DNA from 3 places in the Paenibacillus sp. MMO-177 genome. Region 1 is predicted to be linked to each of the others. Evidence: riboswitches for the same ligand, from Rfam matches in the RefSeq annotation. Region 1 holds a riboswitch; each other region holds the start of a gene.
What was found. Region 1 has a riboswitch for ZMP and ZTP ahead of WFK81_RS26300 (DJ-1/PfpI family protein). Riboswitches for the same ligand answer to the same signal wherever they lie in the genome.
Positions count from the first base shown of each region.

Region 1 (3,271 bases):
CTTCGAACAACCGCCCGGAAGCCGGCTTAGCGAATCGGGATATAGATGGTCATGCTGATTTTCTCCGGCGTGGAATTCAGAACATCCGTCACTTCAAAGTCCGGTCCCTCTCCACGCTCGTAATTGCTGTTAGGCAGCCAGGTTCCATAGATGTATTTCCATGCGTTTTGTCCAAGCTCGGGCATACTGCCGTTGCGGAAAGCCGCATACTTGCCGCCGGGAAGCTCCAGACAGGCGAAGCCGTCCTCCACCTCCGCAAATGAGGTGACCTCCTCGCCAATAAGGAACGAAAAGGCACCATCCTCCCTGTAACTATGGGGGATACCATAAGCAAAAGCCGGCCGCGCTTTGTTAGGGATACGCATATAGTATTCATGACTGCCAAAATGCGCATAGAAACCCGGGATCTCCTCGAAATACCGCTCGTTGTTCAAATTGGTCGGATAGTTATAACCAATGATGCGGGTCGCTGGCCGTTCCATGATGTCCGGTTTGTACATCGTTAATCCTCCTCGGATATTAGCCGTTAATGCGACGAGATCAATGGGGAGCTGCAAGGCTAATGGCGGCTGTTGCTTCCTATATTGGGCCGGCGCCATGCCGAAATAACCGGCGAAAGCACGGGTAAACGCCTCCTGCGAGCCGTATTGGTAAGACACGGAGATATCCAGCACCGTATGGCTGTTAACCCGCAGCTCCTCGGCAGCCCTGCTTAACCTTCTCTTCCGAATGTATTCCTGTACCGTAAAGCCCGTGATGGCATGGAATAGCCTTTGAAAATGGTACAGCGAAAATCCCGCCCGGGCGGCTATGGCCTCCAGGCTAAGCGCTTCCTGCAGCTGTTCTTCTATAAACGTAATCGCATATTGGATTCGGGTGTAATGTTCCATTCGTAAGATTGATCCAGCTCCCTCGCTCATCGTTACGGCTATGCTATCAGGAAAACGGCACAAATATTTGATCAGGAATGCTCTCTTTGCACCCAATCGTATTCCATCAATTTTGCGGTATGAAGCGCTCTCTCTTCGCCATGAAGCCGCCTGATGACGTAGAGGGACATGTCTATGCCGGCCGAAATACCCGCGGACATAATAATCTTCCCGTTATCTACATACCTGGCTGTCTCGGAGATTTCAGCGGATGCTGGCGCAACCTGCCTCAGCTCGTCGGTTGCAAGACGATTCGTCGTCAGCTTCAGCCCTTCCAGCACTCCCGCCTTTGCGAGGAGCAGCGCGCCCGTACAGACGGATAGCAACAGCTCCGACTCGTCAGCGCATTTCCTGATCCAATCGGTCAACGCCTTGTTGTGCATTTCCTGACGGGAGCCCAGGCCGCCTGGGATAAGTACGATATCGGGCTTGGGACAATCATGAATGGTATAGGCCGGATTGACGCTCAGATTGCCTAGAGCCGTAACGGGACTGTTATGTTCCGCCACGGTGAACACATGGAAATCTTGGCCGCGATTGCTGCCCGTAATAAAAACTTCGAACGGTCCCGTAAAATCCAGCACTTCAACGTTGTCGTAAATCAGAATGGCAACATTTCTTCTCCGCTTCATTTGCTTCATCCCCTCATCCTAAATAAAAAGAGCATCGCCTCTCTTCACGAGAAACGATACTCTGCCCAGGCGTACGGCTGATGACATATGTGCTCCCTCGTGGTTCTCCACGTTTACGCCAGTCGCACATACCAGATATTTACTTTTATCATATACCGGGTACCTATGCGGAGCAAGTTAATTTTTGCGGAAACAAATAAGGACAAGCTGTCGTCTATGTATCTGGAAAGCGCTGGACCAGCCAAGGAGACAGGAATAAAGGATGGGTGGCTATGAAGCTAAAAAGATGGCAGAAAAGCACCGCGTGTATCCTGCTGCTCCTCATGATCGCGGGTGTATTAGAGTACAAGGGCATCATTTGGCATAACAACCTGTTTGCGTCTAAATACAAGGTACGGGGGATTGATGTGTCCCACTATCAGGGCGAGATTGATTGGGGCATGGTTGCCGGCAGCGGCAAATGGCAGTTCGTCTATATCAAGGCAACCGAAGGGAAGGATATGACGGATAAGGAGTTCAAGTCGAATTGGGAACAAGCCAGAAGCCAAAAAATGAAAGCCGAAGCTTCTTGGGGAGCATCGGCCTTTTGACTACTTTTCAATTTTATAGGTAAACTTCCACTCGGCCGTGTTCCCCGAATACCTGCCGCGGTTCTCCGTCACAACGACCTTCAACGCTTTATTGACGGTTTTTGTGATGGACGATACCTTTACCGTATCATTGGCTGAGTTGCTATCGGGAATTTTATCCTGCTCTTCGGCATACGCCTTCAGCTTAATGCTGTCCGTCGATTTCAAGTTTAAGGTAATGCTTTTGTTTTCCTGTACTTCCTTGCCGTTCACGTAAGCCTTAGTCAACCACTCGTTACCGACATGGTTATTCTCAACCAGCTCTACGCTGACAAGCGTAACTTTGAACTTGGTTGTTTTGTCCGAAGCCGAGACCGGTTGCATAAGCAGGGCAAAAACAGCCGTAACCGCCATAGCTACCTTCACAAGCTTACTCAATGCGAATGCCTCCCTCTTAATTTTTGTTAGAAGAAACTTCTCCGGGACGCATGTTTATCCTGCTTCATTACTATTTTCGCAATAATAAGACCTATTGTTCCGAGGATAATGCCTCCTCGATCGCCAGTTCCAGATCGCTTGGCTGCGTTGTTGGCTCGAATCGGGCGATTACTTGCCCTTCCCGGTTAACGAGGAACTTGGAGAAGTTCCACTTTACGCCGTCGCCCTCATACAGGTCCGGATGATTCTGCCGAAGAAAGTCCTTCATCCACAGCTCATCGGAATTGTTCGGATCAAAGCCCCGGAAAGGCGCCTGCTCCGTCAAATATTGAAAGAGCGGATGAACGGATTCACCGCGGAGCTCTACCTTTTCGAACAACGAGAAGGTTACACCGACATTGCGACGGCAATGCTCTTCTATTTCCGAATGGCTGCCGGGCTCTTTGCCGTTAAACTGATTGCACGGGAAACCCAGTATTTCGAAGCCGTGCATCCAATATTTTTCGTACAAATGCTGCAGGCCTTCGAACTGCTTGGAGTAGCCGCATTGGCTTGCTGTATTCACGATTAGAAGAACCCTGCCGTAAAAAGCAGACAGATGAATAGGCTCCCCATTTATCTCATTTACCTGAAAGTCATAGATGGACTTGTTCATCTTTAATCCCTCTCCCCTTTTTAATATTTAATCCATCATATAACCAAG
Region 1 covers NZ_JBBCUR010000012.1:22,056-25,326, forward strand. The annotation lists gene WFK81_RS26295 (AraC family transcriptional regulator) at 27-890, opposite strand; gene WFK81_RS26300 (DJ-1/PfpI family protein) at 962-1,561, opposite strand; ZMP/ZTP riboswitch at 1,618-1,697, opposite strand; gene WFK81_RS26305 (GH25 family lysozyme) at 1,834-2,151, shown strand; gene WFK81_RS26310 (hypothetical protein) at 2,152-2,568, opposite strand; gene WFK81_RS26315 (glutathione peroxidase) at 2,660-3,223, opposite strand.

Region 2 (3,271 bases), on a different contig from region 1:
CAGCTTCGAACAAGATCGCTCCGATTCCCAGATCGGAGATGACGTTCTTGTTAGAAGATTCCGCAATGTGATGGGTAAATACCAGACCCTCCCGGCATACCTCAATGAGACGAAGGGGAACCTCAATCGCTTGAATCGCAGCTTCGTGAAGCGCGTTTTTGCGTATGAGTTTCTCATCATCGGAGCTCTTAGGAAGCTTTAGCGCGTCCATGTATTTATTGAACGATGAGATATCCGCCTGAAGCAGCTCTTCGCATTCTGCCGTTAAACGATGCATCTTCTCTATGACTTCAACAATCGTAGATTGAATATCGGCGAACTTTTCTCCTTGCGTCAGGTTGCCGACCATGGAAGTCATCGAAGCTCCAAGCGCAGCAATTAATGCCGCTACGCTACCTCCACCCGGCGTAGGATTGGAGCTGCCGGCTTGCTGCAGAAAATAGCGGATGGAATCATCCCACGTCGTTGTTGCAGTCATCTATTTGCCCTCCCCAAGTTGAAGGTCAATAGCCTTCATCAGATTCTCGTACAGGATTGCCGTCGTTAACGTTCCGACCCCGCCTGGTACGGGGGATACCGCCGCTGCGATTGGTTGGACGTTGATTGCAACATCGCCGACCATTTTACCGTCCGGCGTTTCATTGATTCCGGCATCGATTATAACGAGATCGGAATGAACCATGGCTTGCGTAACGACATTTGGACGGCCCACGGCGACAAAGGCGATATCGGCATGGCCCAGATGAGAAGCGATGTCCGGCGTGCGCGAGTGACAGACGGTTACGGTGGCGTTCTCGCGTTGAAGCATATGGAACAGCGGGAGTCCGACGGTTTGGCCGCGTCCGACGAGCGTTACGTTCTTGCCTTCAAGCGTATAACCGTAATGCTTTAGAAGCCGAATACAGGATTGAGGGGTAGCCGGATAGAGACCGGTGTCGCCAGTTACCGTAGCAAGCTTATTGTCAGGCGTAACTCCATCCACGTCTTTCAGCGGGGAGATCGCCTTCTCAATGGTGCTCGCCGACAGATGCCGGGGCAGGGGGAGCTCCAGCATAATGCCATGCACGGATAGATCATTGTTCAACCGATGAACAAGCCGGAGGATCTCGTCTTCCGTAACCTCGGCCGTAAATGAGTGGAGAGTAAAAACTACGCCCAGCTTCTCGGCAATTCGTTGTTTGGCCCCGGCATAATAGGCCGATGCGGGATCTCCTTCGACCAGAATGGTCGCCATATGAGGCTGGACTCCGTTCTGCTTCCACTCTTCGACCTTCGTCCGGATTCCTTCGTATACCTGATCTGCTGCTTCCTTCGCTTTCAAGAGCTTTGTCATTCCAATCCCTCCATGCCATTGTTCATGAACGAAAAAAAAAGCACCTGCGGAAGGCTCGCGAAAAACGCGAGTCTATCCATCAGATACTTTTCCCAGGCGAACGGAACGTCCAAGCCGTATGCTCCCTCGTGGTTGATTCCACTTTTTTCGCCAGTCGCATACAACGTTATTTTTCTTACTGTATCAAAAGTTTGAACGAAAGAAAAGGCGGTTACCTGTTCTTTTTGTAAGGGCTGAAACAAATTTCATCTGAAAATATTCCAAAAATGAACATATGAAAAAAGCGGGATGGTTTACTGCTAAAAAATTAATATTACGATGACATTTGTCCAATTTAACGGTGCTATAATGCAGGTGAGGTAAGGCTAACTCGTTTTTTGTAGATCTTTGTAGAATTTTGTAGAAAGGAGTTCTATTCTCTTGCAAGGCATAAATAGGAATCGAATAGCCGCGATCCGTTAGCTTTTGGCGGGGCACACGGACCACGGCTTCTGAAGAAACCGGCTTATCGGCGGTTTATTTGCCGTTGATAAGCAAGCCCTATTTATTTTATCACATTATAGCTTGGCCTACCTCTGTTAGCAGACTTATTTCCATAATGAATTCATTGAACGGAGGCATTTAAGTGGGTTATTCGGCATTAAAAAATAAACGCGTATTCGGCATTGTTTTATCCGTTATGATGCTTTTCACGCTACTGCAGCCGGGCAGTCTTTTGCCTAAGGCATCCGCAGCTTCTGCGGTGACGCTTGCGAAATGGGACGGGACGGGCACGGGAGTAGCTGATCTTCCTGCGAACCAAAACGTTACGCTTGATGTCAACAAGGACAAGAAGATGACGACAAGTCTATCAGCGGTTACGTTTTCCAACGATGCATCAACTCCTGCAATGCCAGTTGTCAGCGGCAAAGATTGGAAGGTCGGCGATTATTGGCAGGTTTCTCTTGTGTCTTCCGGCTATACGAACCTTAAAGTATCGTCGGTTCAAAGAGGGTCGAACACAGGACCGAGAGATTTCCAACTTCAATATAGTTTAGACGGGACAACCTGGAACGATGTTGCAGGCGGCACCGTCAAAGTTCAAAACGATTGGACGACAGGCGTACTGACCAATGTTGCACTGCCTTCCCAAGCGGACAATCAGGCAATGGTTTATTTGAGATGGACGCTCGTTGACAATATTTCCGTCCGTGCGGGTACGGGGTCATACTCCGCAACCGATCCGCTTGGAGCCACGGGGACCAACCAGATCGAAAATATCGTTGTAACCGGCGATTCGTCTGACGGGTCCGGCGGCGATGTCGGCAACGGCGGTAACGATAACGGCGGCGTACAAACATCGACACCTCCGGTCGTAAACAAAATTACGTTTGTGGACGACTATGCGACACTAAACGGCGATATCGGAGCAGTGCCGGCAAATGCTGAAGTTAAAGCATACGATGCGGACAATATGTCGCTTGGCAATACGACCGCAAACGCGGACGGCTCGTTTACTTTGACCATCAGCAATCCGACTCATGCGGGAACGGTGACGGTAACCGCGACGGAAACGGGCAAAGAAGAGAGTGCGAAGGTGAACATATCGGTCGGACAAACTGCCGCACCGAATGCAACCAAAATTACTTATTCGAGCCACTCGACCGTGTCGGGAACAGCATCCGCCGTAGCTGGCCGCTCAGCCGTTACGATCTATTTGGCGGATGGCACAACTCCGGCAGGCTCGACAACAGCCGAAGCGGACGGTTCGTTTACGGTTAGCCTTTCCAATGCGGACGGCAATGCGAAAATTTACGTGACTGCAAAAGCGGCGAACAAGCTAGTCAGCTCCAAGACCGGCGTTGATTTTGCGATCGCCAACCCGAATAAAGCTAATCCCGGTGACGTTGTCTTCAGCATGCTGAACGTTAGCGGATCGGCGAACGGGGTTTACAAGAA
Region 2 covers NZ_JBBCUR010000008.1:109,739-113,009, reverse strand. The annotation lists gene WFK81_RS23305 (cyclodeaminase/cyclohydrolase family protein) at 1-478, opposite strand, end outside; gene WFK81_RS23300 (bifunctional 5,10-methylenetetrahydrofolate dehydrogenase/5,10-methenyltetrahydrofolate cyclohydrolase) at 479-1,333, opposite strand; ZMP/ZTP riboswitch at 1,417-1,501, opposite strand; gene WFK81_RS23295 (S-layer homology domain-containing protein) at 1,959-3,271, shown strand, end outside.
Region 2: it holds a riboswitch for ZMP and ZTP, as region 1 does, so the genes downstream of both, WFK81_RS23300 (bifunctional 5,10-methylenetetrahydrofolate dehydrogenase/5,10-methenyltetrahydrofolate cyclohydrolase) here and WFK81_RS26300 (DJ-1/PfpI family protein) in region 1, are expected to answer to the same signal.

Region 3 (3,271 bases), on a different contig from region 1:
GCTTCAAAAACAACGCCTTTGAAGACCGGAGTCCTGACGTTCGACGAAAGAGCAGGCGCTTATGATGCCGACCTCGTTCTCAGTTACGGCAGCGAGCTGCGTCTCGAGCAGGCGGCGCATAACCTGTATGCCGCACTTCGCCGGTTTGACTCGGAAGGCGTGCAGCGAATATGGGCGGAGGGCTGCTCCGAAGAAGGAATCGGCCTCGCACTGATGAACCGTCTGGCGAAGGCGGCTGGATATCAAATCGTCCGCCTATAGAGTAAGTAGTATGTTTGTCCCCTTGTCCGCATATCTTGGTTAAGAATGGATGTGGACATGGGGGCGATAGCGTGACTGATGCAACTTTGCAAGCCGGACAATTCGCGACACTGCTCATTATGGCGGTTGCGCTTGGCATGGATGCTTTTTCGTTAGGAATCGGAATCGGGCTGAAGGGGATTCGCCTGCGCGACGTGCTCCGGATAAGCGGCATCATCGCGTTATTCCATGTGTTGATGCCGCTTGGCGGCATCTACGCCGGACATTTCGTCAGCGGTCTGCTTGGACATGTTGCGACGATGGCTGCAGGCGTATTGCTGCTTTTGCTTGGCGGACACATGATTTACAACTCGCTCAAAGGGGAATCGGCCCAATCGATGGACTACCGTTCCTCGGTCGGAACGTTTTTGTTTGCGTTCAGCGTCAGCATCGACTCCTTCTCCGTTGGCGTAACACTCGGCATGTTCAAGGCCGATATTCTGCTGACGGTTTTATTGTTTGGCTTTTTTGGCGGATTGATGTCCGTGCTGGGGTTGCTGCTTGGGCGCCGGGTCAGCGAGAATCTGGGCGGCTACGGTGAAGCGCTGGGCGGGGCGATCTTGCTCATTTTCGGTCTGTTATTTATATTTTAATACAACGATGGAATCAGCCATACCAGAAAGGGGATTGCAGCATGACGCGCATCTTGTTTGTTTGTACCGGCAATACCTGCCGTTCGCCGATGGCGGAAGCCATGCTGAGGGCAATGGCGGAGCAGCAAGGAATTCCGCTCGAGGTCCGTTCTGCCGGGGTATCCACCATTGACGGTCTGCCGATCTCGGCTCATGCCGCTACAACGCTGCGCGGCAAATCGGTTGAGCATCGGGGCTCGTCGCGCGCGTTAAGCGGAGAAGCCGTTGCTTGGGCGGACCTTATCCTGACGATGACGGCCGGACACAAACGCGGCTTGCTCAACTATTTCCCGGAAGCCGTGGACAAAGCTTATACGCTTAAAGAATATGTGAATCAGGATACCGCTGTTCAGGCGGATATAGAAGAGCTCGAGCGTCTTTATACGGAGATGCATATGAAGCAGGTGCTGGGCCAGCAGCTGTCGGCCGCGGAGCGTTCGCGTCTTCTGGAGCTGGAACGCCGGATCCCGAGCTTTGATATCGCTGATCCGTTTGGCGGAACGCTTGGCATGTATGAAAGCTGCGCCAAAGAAATCGAAGAGAGCCTGAAGGCCCTTCTCCAAGCGCTTAAAAAGGGATGATAATCCATGCCGGAATTAGGCTGGATTCATGCGTATATTTGATTGATTTTCACGCTTGAATAAGCTATCATGAAGGTAACAAAGACGGTTTCCGATGTAACTGGCGACGGAAGTGGGTAACCACGGTGGAGCATCGGAACATACGGCCGGTCGCCTGGGCAAAGAGCAGCATGCTAGTCATAGCATGTCATGCTCTTTTTTCGTCTTTTTGAGGATTTTAGGTATAATAAGTCCGTATGATTCGACAACTAGCAGGAGGGTTTTGCGTTGAAAATTGCAATAGGTGCAGATCATGCGGGTTACCGTCTGAAAGATGAAATTGTTCCGTTTCTTTTATCGCTTGGTCATGAAATTGAAGACTTGGGCTGCGACTGCAGCCAGTCGGTGGATTATCCCGATTATGCGCTGCCTGTAGCGGACAGAGTGGCCAGCGGCCAAGCTGACCGCGGCATTCTGATTTGCGGCACGGGTATCGGCATGTCGATCGCGGCGAACAAAGTTCCGGGAATCCGCTGCGCGCTGGTGCATGATATGTTTTCGGCACAAGCAACCCGTGAGCATAACGATACAAACGTGCTTGCGATGGGCGAGCGTATTATCGGCCCTGGCCTTGCGCAGGAAATTGTCCGCATCTGGATGGAAACACCGTTCTCGAACGGCGAGCGCCATGTAGGGCGTGTCCGGAAAGTGAAGGAAATCGAGCAGCAATATACGGTTCATCCTTAGGTCCATGCTTTCGAAGCAAGAATTATCATTAACCGCTTAATTAACAGGCCATTGGTGTAATTAATCCTTAAGCGATTTGTGTGATCATTCTTATCTTTGCAGGAGGTATGTACAATGAACAATCAACAGGAAACCATTGCTATTGCAGCCGATGTGGAGACCATTGTGCGGGAGCTTGTTACGGCAGGAGGATTAAAAGCCGGCCAGCTGCTGGTTATCGGGACCAGCACAAGCGAGGTGCTTGGTCACCGGATCGGGACTTCGGGAACGGTCGAGACAGCCGCTCAGATCTATGCAGGCATTGAAGCGGTCCGGAAGGATATAGGCTTTTATCCGGTTTATCAGTGCTGCGAGCATTTGAACCGGGCGCTTGTCCTCCCCCGTGAGGCGGCGGACAAGTACGGACTGGAAGAGGTTGCGGCCATTCCCGTTCCGAAAGCAGGCGGTTCAATGGCTGCGTATGCATTCCGGCATTTGCCGAACGCCTGCCTGGTTGAGACCGTTCAGGCACATGCCGGATTCGATATCGGCGACACCTTTATCGGCATGCACCTGCGCCGGGTTGCCGTTCCGGTCAGACCGTCCATCCGGTCGATTGGCGCAGCTCATGTCACGATGGCTTTTTCGCGGCCTAAGCTGATTGGCGGCGCACGTGCGGTTTACACTTTGGAAGACAGCGGCCTGGCGTCAGAGCAGACGTCGGGAACATGCGACTAATTATATTTAGGAGGCTTTTCACAATGGAAAACTTACGTAACCAAGATCCTGAAGTATTAAAGGCAATGGGCCTTGAGCTGCAGCGCCAACGCGACAACATCGAGCTGATCGCATCCGAGAACATCGTAAGCGAAGCGGTTCTGGAAGCTATGGGTTCGGTATTGACGAATAAATATGCAGAAGGCTACCCAGGCAAACGCTTCTACGGCGGCTGCGAGCACGTGGACATTGTGGAAGACATCGCACGCGAACGCGCGAAAGAAATCTTTGGCGCCGAGCATGCGAACGTTCAGCCTCACTCCGGCGCGCAAGCAA
Region 3 covers NZ_JBBCUR010000004.1:140,546-143,816, reverse strand. The annotation lists gene WFK81_RS16160 (L-threonylcarbamoyladenylate synthase) at 1-261, shown strand, start outside; gene WFK81_RS16155 (manganese efflux pump MntP) at 381-893, shown strand; gene WFK81_RS16150 (low molecular weight protein arginine phosphatase) at 935-1,513, shown strand; ZMP/ZTP riboswitch at 1,600-1,680, shown strand; gene rpiB (ribose 5-phosphate isomerase B) at 1,781-2,239, shown strand; gene WFK81_RS16140 (TIGR01440 family protein) at 2,354-2,956, shown strand; gene glyA (serine hydroxymethyltransferase) at 2,980-3,271, shown strand, end outside.
Region 3: it holds a riboswitch for ZMP and ZTP, as region 1 does, so the genes downstream of both, rpiB (ribose 5-phosphate isomerase B) here and WFK81_RS26300 (DJ-1/PfpI family protein) in region 1, are expected to answer to the same signal.